3 regions of the Stenotrophomonas sp. 82F1 genome follow, and region 1 is predicted to be linked to each of the others. Evidence: predicted binding sites of a transcription regulator. Region 1 holds the regulator's gene; each other region holds the start of a gene.
What was found. The regulator FliA, encoded in region 1, starts transcription of late flagellar genes. The targets are predictions, from matches to a motif close to TAAAGTTTNNCNNNCNNNGGCCGATAA.
Positions count from the first base shown of each region.

Region 1 (4,386 bases):
GGGTGACCGATGGCCAGGACGTCCCGGACGACCTGCACCGGGCCAGTGCAGCCAATCTTGTACTTCGCCTTGAAGATTTGCGCCGCGCGGCCGATATGCCCTGCAACCCGGAGTTGAACCATGCCGTCGCGTGAGTACGCCAAGCTGACCACCACCTTCCCGCTGACGGCGACCCGCAGCGAGCCGCTCGGCCCTGTGCGCACGATTGCCGTGACCGGCGGCAAGGGCGGCGTCGGCAAGACCAACGTGTCGGCCAACCTGGCCGTGGCGCTTGCCGGCATGGGTAAACGCACCCTGTTGCTGGATGCCGACCTCGGCCTGGCCAACATCGACGTGATCCTCGGCCTGAGCCCCACCAATACCCTGGCCGACCTGGTCGCTGGCCGCTGCAGCCTGGATGACGTGATCATCGAAGGCCCGAACGGCGTGCTGGTGGTCCCGGCCGCGTCCGGCCGCCGGCACATGGCCGAGCTGGCCCCCGCCGAGCATGTGGGCCTGGTCAACGTGTTCTCCGAACTGGAGCGCGAGCTGGACATCATGGTGGTGGACACCGCCGCCGGCATCACCGATGGCGTGCTGACCTTCTGCCAGGCCGCGCAGGACACCGTGGTGGTGGTCTGCGATGAACCGGCCTCGATCACCGACGCCTATGCCCTGATCAAGGTGCTGTCGCGCGAACGTGGCGTGGACCGCATCCAGGTGGTGGCCAACATGGTGCGCGACCCCAACGAAGGCCGCGTGCTGTACGAGAAGCTGACCCGCGTCTGCGAGAAATTCCTCGCCGATGTCTCGCTGAACTACCTCGGCTGCGTGCCGCAGGACGATTGGCTGCGCCTGTCGGTGCAGCGCCAGCAGCCGGTGGTGAAGGCCTATCCGTCCAGCCCGTCGGCACTGGCGATCACCGAGATCGCCCGCCGCACCGCCCGCTGGCAGGCACCGACCGAGCCGCGCGGTGGCGTCGAATTCTTCCTTGAACGCATCATCAAGCAGCGTGGGGTGGCCGCATGAAAGGCGCCGCCCAGTACAGAGAGGTCCAGCGCACGGCGGCCAACGAGGTCATCGCCCAGCACTCGGACCTGGTGCGGCGCATCGCCCACCACCTGGCCGCACGCCTGCCGGCCAGCGTCGAAGTGGACGACCTGATCCAGGCCGGCATGATGGGCCTGATCGAAGCGTCGCGCAGCTACGACGCCGACCAGGGTGCCTCGTTCGAGACCTACGCCTCGATCCGCATCCGCGGTTCGATGATCGATGAGATCCGTCGTGGCGACTGGGTGCCGCGTTCGGTGCACCGCCGTGCCCGCGACGCCGCTGCCACCATCCGCCGCCTGGAGCAGAGCACCGGCCGCGCCGCCAGCGCCACCGAAGTGGCTGCCGCGATGGAGATGCCGCTGCCCGAGTACCTGCGGCTGATGGAAGACGCCTCGCGCGGGCAGGTGCTGAGCCTGGAATCACGCATTGAAGACCAGGGCGAGCTGGACACCGTCGCCCAGGGCGGCCCGACCCCGCAGCAGGTGCTGGAACGCGGCGAGTTCGGCCGCGAGCTGGGCAATGCCATCGGCCACCTGCCCGAGCGCGAACAGCTCGTGCTGTCGCTCTACTACGAGCAGGAACTGAACCTGAAAGAGATCGGCGCAGTGCTCGGCGTGAGCGAGTCGCGGGTCTGCCAGATCCACGGCCAGGCGGTCCTGCGCCTGCGTGGCCGACTGAAGATTTTCGAGGCGGCCGACGCCGGCCTCGAGAGCTGATCAACAAAGGAACTCTGCTTTGAACAAGAACATGCGCATCCTGATCGTCGACGATTTCTCGACCATGCGTCGTATCGTCAAGAACCTGCTGGGCGATCTGGGCTTCACCAATACCGCCGAAGCCGAGGACGGGCATGCCGCGCTGTCGTTGCTGCAGAGCCAGCCGTTCGACTTCGTGGTGACCGACTGGAACATGCCGGTGATGACCGGCATCGAACTGCTGAAGGCGATCCGTGCCGATGCCAAGCTGAAGACCCTGCCGGTGCTGATGGTGACCGCCGAAGCCAAGCGCGAGCAGATCATCGAAGCGGCGCAGAACGGTGTGAACGGTTACATCATCAAGCCGTTCACCGCACAGACGCTGGAAGAGAAGCTCGGCAAGATCTTCGAACGCCTGGCGGCCAGCGCTTGATGGACACCACGGTCGACAAGAGCGCCCTCGCCCTGCGCCTGCAGGAAGCCCTGGATGCATTGGAATCCGGCGACGAGGCGGCCTGGCGCCAGCGCATCGACGGCCTGGTGGCGCTGCGCACCCAGCCGATGATGAGCGGCCTTTCGCGGCTGGCCCGCGAACTGGGCCAGGCACTGGGCGAACTGCCGACCGTGCCCGATGAAGCCGGCGAGCTGGACGACGCCTGCGCGCGCCTGGACCACGTGGTGGCGATGACCGAACAGGCCACCCACCGCACCCTGGACCTGGCCGAAGAGTGCCGCAACCTGACCGAACAGCTGCGCGCCGATGGCCTGCAGCCGGGCCAGGACGTGCAGCTGGACCGCATCCGCCACAACCTCACCGAGATCGCCCTGACCCAGAGCTACCAGGACCTGACCGGACAGATCATCCGCCGCGTGGTGGGCATCGTCCGCCGCGTGCACGAGGGCTTCGGCGCGCTCGGCCTGCCGCCGGAACAGCATCGCACCGACCCGGAACTGGCCGGGCCGGCACTGAAAGGGCTGGACCGCCATGCGGTCTCGCAGAACGACGCCGACGACCTGTTGTCGGATCTGGGGCTGTAACCATGGGCGCGGTAGCCGACGACATCACTGCCGATTTCATCATCGAGGCCCAGGAAATCCTGGATCGCCTCGGCGAACAGCTGGTGTCGCTGGAACAGGCACCGCAGGACAATGAACAGCTCAACGCGGTGTTCCGTGGCTACCACACGCTGAAAGGCGGCGCAGGTTTCCTCGGCATCACCGCGATGGTCGAACTGTGCCACGCCGCCGAAGAGGCGCTGGGCGCTGCGCGTGCCGGCCAGGCCGTACTGCAGGCACATCACTTCGATGCCGCCCAGCAATCACTGGACTACCTGCAGTCGATGCTTGACGCGGTGTCCTCGGGTACCGAGCCCGGCTTTGCCCCGCCCGAACTGGTCGCCCAGTTCGACGTGCATGGCGGTGGCGCGGCTGCGCCCTCGGCCGCCACGCCGGGTGCCGGCGGTGGCGACCTGATCACCGACGACGAGTTCGAAGCCCTGCTCGACCAGCTGCACGGCGGCAAGGCGCCAGCACCCGTGGCGGCGGCGAAGAAGGCCGACGACATGATCAGCGAAGACGAGTTCGAGGCGCTGCTCGATCAGCTGCATGGCGGTGCCGCCCCGGGCAGCAACGCCATCGCAGGGATTGCTGCCGCACCGGCACCACGACCGGCGCCCGCGCCGGCCGCACCCGCGGCCAAGCCGGCGCCCAACAAGCCCGTCGCCGAAGCCGAACACACCGTGCGCGTGGATACCAAGCGCCTGGACGCCATCGTCAACCTGATCGGCGAACTGGTGCTGTCACGAAACCGGTTGAAGACGTTGCGCACACGCCTGCGCGATGAAGAGCTGGACCGTGCCGTGTCGACGCTGGATATCGCCACCGCGCGCCTGCAGTCGGCAGTGATGCGCACCCGCATGCAGCCGGTCGGCAAGGTGTTCTCGCGCTTCCCGAAGGTGGCGCGCGACGTTGCGCGTTCGCTGAAGAAGGAAGTGGACCTGGAACTGATCGGCGCCGAGACCGAGCTCGACCGCAACCTGGTCGAAGCGCTGGCCGACCCGCTGGTGCACCTGGTCCGCAACGCCATCGACCATGGCGTGGAAATGCCTGATCTGCGCGAAGCGCAGGGCAAGCCGCGGATGGGCCACGTGCGCCTGTCGGCGCAGCAGGAAGGCGACTACGTCAGCATCGAAGTGCAGGACGACGGTGCCGGCATCGATCCGGAAAAGCTGCGCGCCAAGGCACGCGAAAAGGGCCTGATCGATCCGGAAGCCGCCGCCCGCCTGAGCAGCGAGGAATGCCTGCACCTGGTGTTCCTGCCGGGCTTCTCGACCAAGCAGCAGGTCACCGACATTTCCGGCCGCGGCGTCGGCATGGACGTGGTGCAGTCGCGCATCCGCGAACTGAGCGGGCAGATCCAGATCCAGTCGGAACTGGGTCGCGGCAGCCGCTTCATGATCCGTGTGCCGTTGACCCTGGCGATCCTGCCGACCCTGCTGGTGCAGGCCGGCGAAGACGTCTACGCCCTGCCACTGGCCCGCGTGATGGAAGTGCTGCATGCACCGCGCACCTCGCTGGGCTGGTTCGATGGCCGCGCCGTGCTGGACCGTCGCTCGCACACGCTGGCGCTGGTCGACCTGCGGCAATGGCTGGATGTGAC
Region 1 is NZ_JBSPUD010000002.1:14,660-19,045, reverse strand. It holds gene flhF (flagellar biosynthesis GTPase FlhF) at 1-134, shown strand, start outside; gene AC13GI_RS02475 (MinD/ParA family ATP-binding protein) at 121-1,008, shown strand; gene AC13GI_RS02470 (RNA polymerase sigma factor FliA) at 1,005-1,748, shown strand; gene cheY (chemotaxis response regulator CheY) at 1,768-2,160, shown strand; gene AC13GI_RS02460 (protein phosphatase CheZ) at 2,160-2,765, shown strand; gene AC13GI_RS02455 (chemotaxis protein CheA) at 2,768-4,386, shown strand, end outside.

Region 2 (4,386 bases), on a different contig from region 1:
CCGCCGCCGTGGCTTCTTCCACCAGCGCAGCATTCTGCTGGGTGGTCTCGTCCATCTGCACCACGGTCTGGTTGACCTGTTCGATACCCGCCGACTGTTCGCGCGAGGCGGCCGAGATCTCGGCCATGATCTCGTTGACGCGGCCGACCTGGCCGACGATCTCCTGCATCGTGCGGCCAGCGCCATGCACCAGCTGCGCACCGGCGCCGACATGGCCGACCGAGGCGTCGATCAGCTCCTTGATCTCCTTGGCTGCGCCTGCCGAGCGCTGTGCCAGCGCGCGCACCTCACTGGCGACCACCGCAAAGCCACGACCCTGTTCGCCCGCGCGCGCCGCTTCCACCGCTGCGTTCAAGGCCAGGATGTTGGTCTGGAAGGCGATGCCATCGATCACCGAGATGATCTCGGCGATGCGCTGCGAAGAAGTCTCGATCTGCTCCATGGTCTGCACCACCTGGCTGACCACCTGCCCGCCTTCGCTGGCAACGCCTGCGGCCGAGGCCGCCAGCTTGTTGGCCTGCAGGGCGTGATCAGCGTTCTGGCGCACGGTGGAGGTGAGCTCCTCCATGGACGCGGCGGTTTCTTCCAGGTTGGCCGCCTGCTGTTCGGTGCGGCGTGACAGGTCGCTGTTGCCCGACGCGATCTCGCCTGCGGCCAGGCGGATGCTGGAAGCGGACTGCTGGATCTGGCCGACGATCTGGGTCAACTGCTGCACGGTGCTGTTGGCATCATCGCGCATCACCGCGAACACCCCGTGGAAGTCACCCTCCATCCGCGTACTGAGGTCACCGGCGGCGATGGCGCGCAGCAGCGTCGACAGTGCGGCCAGGTTGTGGTCACTGACCTGCATCATGGTGTTCAGGGTTTCCACCATGCGGCGGAAATCATGCTCGAAGCGCTGCACATCGCCGCGCACCGCGAAATCGCCCGCTGCGGCGGCGGCGGCCAACTGCTGGATCTGCTCGTTGATCGCCGCCAGGTTGCTCTTGGTGGTTGCCATGGCAGCGGTGAATACCGCCTTTTCGCCCGGCAGTGCCTCCATGTCCACGCTCAGGTCGCCCACCGCGTAGCGCTGCATCACCTCCACCAGGCGCTGGGTGACCGCGTTGCTGTCGGCCACCAGCTGGTTGCTGTCGGCCACCATGCGGCCGTACTCGCCCGGGAACACCGAGGCATCCATGCGGTAGCTGATTTCACCGGCATCATGGCGACGCGCCATCTCCGCCTGTGCGGCCATCACCGCCTGCAGCTGGCCACGCATGCCCTGCATCGCGTCCAGCAGGCGGCCCACTTCGTCGTTGCCCAGCGCCGGCATGGCGGTATCCAGCTTGCCCGCGGCCACGTCACCGGCGATGCGCACCGCCTGCGCCAGCGGGCGCACGGCCAGCCGCTGCAGCAGCAGGTAGACACCACCGCTGAGCACCAGCGCGGCCACCACACCCACCAGCAGGATGATCCACAGCAGCTCACGGGCCTGCGCGATGATCACCGCGTGCGGCACCACCACGCCCAGCGCGAAACGCTGCGGCGCGTCACCCACCTGCAGCGGCACGTACAGGCGGACGTTGCCGGCAGCGTCGGGCTCGAACGCTTCGTACGTCTTGTCGGCGGCGATCTGCGCCAGCATGCCGAGGGTGGCGGCATCGGTGCGCGGCTTGCCGATCTCGGCAGCATCGGCCGAGGCCAGCACCACGCCCTTCGGCGACAGCAGCTCGACACGGCCGGCACCCATCGGCGTCAGCGTGGCCAGGTGCTTCTGCAGCGCGTCCAGCGAGAAGTCGACGGTGAAGACACCGAGGAAGGTACCGTTCTCGACGATCGGCGTGCTGAGCGTGCTCATCAGCACCTGCTTGCCGCCGATGTCGTAGGCATACGGTTCACTGACCAGCGGCAGCTTGTCGCGGCTGGGCACCATGTACCAGTTGCCCGAGCCGCTGGGCGTCTCGGTGTAGTCGGTCATCGTCGACTGCTGCGGCTTGCCGTCCTGCCAGGCCCAGTAGCTCATGTAGCGGCCGGTGGCGTCGTGCGCCTCGCTGTTGACGAACTCGGCGTCCTTGCCGTCGAAGGCATTGGCCTCCCACATGGTGCTCTTGCCCAGCCATTCCGGGTGCGCGTGCAGCTGCTCGCCGATCACATTGGCCAGGCTGGCACGATCGGGCGCATCACCGCGCGCACGCTGGGCCAGCACGGTTTCCACCATCGCATCGTTGCTGGCGAAGGCCGTGCCCAGGTCGGCAGCCACCTGGCGCGCCTCGGCACGGGCTTCGCTGGCCATGGTCTGCCGCGAGGACGACACCAGCGCCGAACTGGCCTGGTGATAGATCAGGAACGCGGTCGCGCCGAAGCACAGCAACGCGATCACCGCGGTGCCCAGCATCAGCTTGTGGGCGATGCTGCCGGGGCGACGGGCAGCGACGGAACGGGAAGGAGGCATGGAAGGATCCGCAGGCAGTTCAGGTCGACCGGTGCCACCAGGGCACCGCGCAGATGCGCGATCCATCGCGCGGGCCGCCTGCCCCGCCGGATCGGACTCCGGCGCGGGAAGGCGCGCACCGGGTTAGCGGCAATGGCCGGGCGAGGTTGAGGCCCACCGCGCGGACAAACCTGAACCTGCTCAGCTGCGGCCGTCGACGCAGGCCTGTGCTGCTCGCCTGTTCTGTCCGGCGACTCTATTCGGCGACGCGGTCGCGGATCCACTCCGCACGGGGCAGGACCTCGATGCTGCCCGCGGCGTACTGCTGCAGGACGTCCTCTGGACCGAACCGCGGCTGCCAGCCCAGTGCTGCACGCATCCGGCTGCTGTCGTAGACCCGGTCAATGCTGAGCGGCAGCGGCCAGCCACGGCGCTCGAACTCGGCCAGCAGCTGCGGTGCGCGGCGCGCCAGCACCTGGCGCGGATCGGCGGCCAGCTGCAGGCAGTCCTCGCGCCGGAAAGGCGTCGGCGCACAGGCGAGGTAACGCTGGAAGGGCGCGCCTTCATCGTGAAGCAGCGCGGCATGGGCGCTGGCCACGTCGCGCGCGTCGATACCGCGGTGCAGGCGGAACATCGCCATGCGGTCAGGCGGCTCGGGGAAGCAGCGTGCCATCCGCAGCACGCGCACGGTGAACGTTGCACTTGCCGCCGCTTCGGCAGCGGCCTCGGCCTGCAGTTTGGTGCGGTGGTAGATCGTGCGTGGCAGCGGCTCGGTGTCCTCGTCGATCCAACGGCAGCCGCCGGATACCACGGCATGGCCATACAACGCCGTGGTGCTGGTCAGCACGAAGCGCTGCACGCCGGCCTCGCGCGCCAGCAGCAGCAGGTTCGCGGTCGCCTCCACGTTGATCTGCTGGAACACCGTGTCAGGCACCAGGCCCACGTGCGGCGCGTGCAGCGCCGCGGTATGGATCACGGCGTCGACCCCCTGCACGGCGCGTTCCAGCGCCCGGCGATCGGTGACATCGGCAATCACGCGCGTGGTGGCGAAGGGACTGCGGTCCAGCCCCACCACCTCATTGGCACCCGCCAGCGCACCGAAGATCGCGCGCCCTATCCGCCCGGAACTTCCGGTCAACAGAATCTTCATTGAATCCATTCACTCGACAGCGCCCGGGACCTACCGGGATGCCTCGATTCTAGGCAAGCCCGATGGCATCGGCGATAGGAACCGATGACATTCTGCATGCCATCGCCGTCGGGTCGGCGGCGCTTGGCCCGGCAGCAGGCACTCACGCCTCCGAGCGCGCCGACACCAGCCGCAGGAAGGCGTCGTTCTGGTAGCGGCTCATGCGCAGCTGCTGGCCGTTCTCCAGGGTGAGTACGTGATGGCCATTGAACCAGGGGTGGATCGTCCTGACCCGCGCGATGTTGACGATGGCCGAGCGATGCACCCGGGCGAAATGCCTGGGATCCAGCCGTTCAGCCAGGCTGTTCATGGTTTCGCGAAGCTCGTGCACGCGATCGGCCAGATGCAGTTGCACCGTATTGCGATTGGCGCGGATCCAGAGGATGTCCTGCACCGCCAGCAGCAGCATCGCCTCGCCATCACGTACGGCAATACGCTGCAGATGATCCTCGCGCCTGCGCAGTACATCCAGCGCCTGCAGCAGGCGCGTGTTGTCGGCGGCATTGGCGGCCTGGGCCAGCCGGCACTTCGCGCGCAGCAAGGTGGCCGCGAAACGCTCGCGACTGAAGGGCTTGACGAGGTAATCCAGTGCATTGGCCTCGAATGCGCGTACCGCATACTGCTCGTAGGCGGTGACGAATACCGTGGCCGGCATCCGCGCGGCGCCGATGGTGGCCAGCACGTCCAGACCGGTGATGCCAGGCATCTGCACATCCAGGAACACCAGGTCCGGCGACTGCGCGCGGATGGCTGCCACGGCAGACACTCCGTCACCGCACTCGGC
Region 2 is NZ_JBSPUD010000032.1:26,981-31,366, reverse strand. It holds gene AC13GI_RS20625 (methyl-accepting chemotaxis protein) at 1-2,434, opposite strand, end outside; gene AC13GI_RS20620 (NAD-dependent epimerase/dehydratase family protein) at 2,670-3,563, opposite strand; gene AC13GI_RS20615 (LytR/AlgR family response regulator transcription factor) at 3,706-4,386, opposite strand, start outside.
Region 2: a site for FliA is predicted at 2,558-2,584, ahead of AC13GI_RS20625 (methyl-accepting chemotaxis protein). Genes of this name have one in related genera too.

Region 3 (4,386 bases), on a different contig from region 1:
GTGGACGCATCGCAGCTGGCCGTGCAGCGCGGGTCGTTGTTGATGTTGGTCGTGGCCGGTTCCTGCTTGCCGTAGAAGGTGCCGGTGAGCAGCAGCGACAGCTGCTCGGTGGCCTGCCAGTCCAGCATGGTGTTGACGGTGTACTTGGGAATCACCGACAGCGGCTGGCCGGTGCTCTTGTTTTCGTTCTCCACCATGTAGGTGAAGTTGTTGCTCCACTTCAGGCGGTCGCCCTGCTCGCCCAGCAGCGGAATCACCAGGTTGCCTTCAAGCCCCTGCACGACCGCCTTGGGGGCATTTTCCCAGCGGAAGATGCGGCCCTTGCTGTCGGCCGTCAGGCCGATCTGGGTGTAGCCGGCCTGGATCTTGTCCTTGTAGTCATTGTGGAAATAGGTCAACGAGGCCTGCCAGCCGCTCTGCGGTGCCCACTCCACGCCCAGTTCCTTGTTCAGGCTGGTCTCTGCGTTGAGATCTGCATTGCCCTGCATGTAGCAGCCGGCGCCCAGGCTCGGCAACGCGTTCGGGCAGCCGTTGCCACGGGTGTAATACAGATAGTCGGGGTTGGACTGATACAGGTTCGGCGCCTTGAACGCGCGTGCGATGCCGCCCTTCACCACCCAGTCACTGTTGAGCCGGAACTGCGCGTTGAGGCTCGGGCTGGTGTTGTTGCCGAACTGGCTGTGATGGTCGAAGCGCAGGCCCGGGGTCACGATCCAGCGTTCGCCCAGGTAGATGTTGTCTTCCACGTAGACAGCGGTAGTCTGCGCATCGGACTTGCCGCGTGCGCGGTCGGCCGAAAGGCCCGGAATGCCACCCCCGCTGCTGCTGGACTGGCTCATGGAATACGGATCGGTCAACCGGCTGTCGAGGTATTCGAAGCCCAGCGTCCACACGTTCCCGGCGCCGCCGAGGGTGGTCGGGAAGCTGACCTCGCCGTCCAGCTGGTAGTTGCGCAGGCGCGAGGTCGACCAGTCAGCGCCGTTGAAGCTGCCTTCCGGGCCACCGGCCAGGCCTTCGTTGATGCGCGAATTGTTGACCCCTTCCACCGCTGCCGTCAGCCGCGAGCTGACATCGCCCCAGCGTCCGCGATGGGTGATCGCGCCGGTGCTGCGGTACATGCGGTTGGTCTCGGCCTGCTGCTCGGCCAGCGCGGCCAGGTCGACGCCGGTGGAGGTTCCGGTGGTGCTGACCGCACGGTCGCCGGCATAGATGTTGCCTTGGCGGCTGGTGCCGGCCTCGAATTCGATCACCTGGTTGGCGGTCACGTCCCAACGCAGCAGTGCGTTTACATCGCGGTTCTTGACGCCTTCGCGGCCCGCCGGCGGTACCGCGTTGGCAGCGGTGGCGAAGTTGCGGTTGAGATCCAGCGAATCGGCATCGGTCTTGTTGAGGTTGCCGTACAGCCGGAACGACAGCGTGTCGGTCATCGGCCCGCTCAGCTGCAGGCCGACGCGCTCGCTGCCACCCTCGGCACTGTGTTCGGGCACCAGGCCGTACAGATCAACCGCGCCGGTCAGGTCGCCGGTTGGGCGCTTGGTGATGATGTTGACCACGCCACCGGAGGCACCCGAGCCATAGCGCGCCGCCGCCGGGCCGCGCAGTACTTCGATGCGCTCGATCATTTCCGCCGGCACCCAGTTGGTATCGCCGCGCGTGTTGCGCTCGCCACTGCGACCCATGCGCACCGCGTCGCGTGCACCCACGCGCTTGCCGTCGATCAGGATCAGGGTATTTTCCGGCCCCATGCCGCGCAGATCGATCTGCCGGTTGTTGCCGTACTGGCCCGATGCGCTGTTGCCGGTCAGATTGACGCCGGGCATCGTCCGCAGCAGCTCGGCGATGTCGTTGACCGGCGGCCGCTTGGCGATGTCTTCAGCGGTGATGGTGGAGGTGCCCAGTGCCTGTCGTGCGATCTGCGAAGCAGTGACATGCACGGTATCGATATCGGTGGCATCGGTTTCCGCGTGCGCGGTAATCGTACCGGCAGCCAGCAGCGCGGCGACGGCGAGCGCCAGCGGGCGCGGTGAAAGTGTGTTTGCAGGCATGTTCTGGACCTTCTGGCAGGGCAGCGGAAGCCTCTGGCATTGGGCACGAGGCGGCGACGGGGGAGGCGGAACGATCACTGCGGGATGCGCGCAGCTCGGTTCCTGCCGTCATTTTTTCACAAATGCGAGTGATTCTCAAATGCGTCAACGCATTGCGGCATCGGCCGGCATGTGCTCTGCCGGCGTTTTTCGGCCTGCATGGCGCTTAAACTGACCGGCTTACCTGCCATCAACCGTCGACAGCTGCGGCCGATACCGTGGTCTGTTGTGCGCCGCTAGAGATCGACGTGGATACACCCCAACTGGACGAAGCCAGCCAACCGCTGGCCCAGGCCTGGCAGCACTGCCTGCTGCAGGCCGGCCCCGCCGCTGCCGCACTGCTGCATGCCGTGGCCGCCGATGCACCGCCAATGCTGGCGCAGCGCTTCTACGAGGTGCTGCTGCAGGACACGCGTGCGCGCCGCTTCCTGTCCCATGAACAGGTCAAGCAGCGCCTGCAACCGGCGATGCAGCGCTGGCTGGCGCAGCTGCTGACCACCGATGCGGATGGCATTGCCGCTACGGTCGCCGCACAGCGGGTGATCGGCGATGTGCATGCGCGGGTCGGCATTCCGGTTGACCTGGTGACTCGCGGAGCACGCGTGCTCAAGCACGAGCTGTTCGTGCGCCTGCGCGCCGACGCCGATGACAGCGACACCGCCTTCGCCGCCATCGATTGCCTCAGCGCGATCATGGACATCGCCATGGAGGGCATGACCCTGGCCTACACGCACGCCCGCGAGCGCTCGTCGCGCACCGATGCAGCGTACCGGCTGTTCTCGCTGGTGCAGAACGTCAGCACCGAGCGCGAGCGCCAGCGCGCCCTGCTGCTGGATTGGGAGAACAGCCTGCTGTACACCCTCGCCGGCCATGCGACAGGCGCCGACAACGCCAGTCTGGCGACCTCGGAATTCGGCCTGTGGTTCACCCACAAGGGCATTCCCAGCTTCGGCGAAAGCAGCGAGACGCAGCAGGTCGGCGGCTTGATGGCACGCATCGACAGCAGCCTGCAGCGCGCCACGGATGAAGATCCGGCACGGCGTCTGGCCGCCCTGCCGGCGATCCGCGAAGACCTGGCCACCATCCGCAACCTGATGACCCTGCTGTTCGAACGCATCGGCGAACTGGATGCGGGCAGCGATGCGCTGACCAACCTGCTCAACCGGCGCTTCCTGCCGACCGTGCTGCGCCGTGAGATCGAATTGTCCACGCGCAACCACACGCCGTTCTCGCTGTTGTTGCTGGACCTGGATCACTTCAAGGCGATCAACGATGGCCACGGCCACGACGCCGGCGACCGCGCACTGCAGCACGTTGCCGCCCTGCTCGGCCAGCAGACCCGTGGCAGCGACTACCTGTTCCGCTACGGCGGCGAGGAGTTCGTGGTGGTGCTGGTGGCGGCGAGCGAGTCGCAGGCGGAGGTGATTGCCGAAAGCCTGCGCCGGCAGATTGCACAATCGCCGATCACCCTGCCGAATGGACAGACGCTGGGGCTGACCGCCAGCATCGGCGTGGCCGGGCACGATGGGCATCCCGATTACGAGCGGGTGATGGCGCGCGCCGACGCGGCGATGTATGCCGCCAAGCGACAGGGCCGCAACCGTGTGGTGGTGGCCGACGAAGCGTTGCCGGAGGCACCCGGGCGACGCGCGCTGCAACGTTGAGCCTGCAGCGCGCGCGGCAGGGCCTCGAACAGATTCGGTGCTACGCGGCGGCGTTGCGCGGAATGCGCCACGCCGCCCACCACGCCAAGGCCAGCAGGGCGATTCCCGCTCCCAGCACGCACACCGCCGGCCACCCGTAGCGCGCCTGCATCCAGGTGCCTGCGGCGGCGCCCGCACCGCTGCCCACCGCATAGAACAGCATGTACAGCGCCACCAGGCGCCCATGCCGTTCGGCCGGTGCACGCAGCAGCAGGGCCTGGTTGGACACATGCAACGCCTGCCCGCCCAGGTCCAGCACTATTACGCCCAGCAGCAACAGGGCCAGCGAGTGCGACAGGCCCAGCAGCGGCACCCAGGCGACCAGCATCAGCAGCAGCGCCCCCAGGCTCACCCGATGGGCGAAGCCACGATCCATCCAGTGCCCGGCCCTTGCTGCCAGCAGCGCGCCGATGATGCCGGCCAGGCCCAGCGCGCCGATGCCAGCGGTCGACCAGCTCAGGGGCGGCGCCGACAACGGCAGTGGCACCGCCGCCCAGAACACATTGAGACCGGCAAACAACAGCAGTGCCAAGGGCCCACGTTCGCGCAGTGCCCGATCCTGCAGCAGCATCTGCACCATGGAGCGCAGCAGCTCGCGC
Region 3 is NZ_JBSPUD010000001.1:166,491-170,876, reverse strand. It holds gene AC13GI_RS00715 (TonB-dependent siderophore receptor) at 1-2,045, opposite strand, end outside; gene AC13GI_RS00710 (GGDEF domain-containing protein) at 2,333-3,748, shown strand; gene AC13GI_RS00705 (MFS transporter) at 3,789-4,386, opposite strand, start outside.
Region 3: a site for FliA is predicted at 2,275-2,301, ahead of AC13GI_RS00710 (GGDEF domain-containing protein). Genes of this name have one in related genera too.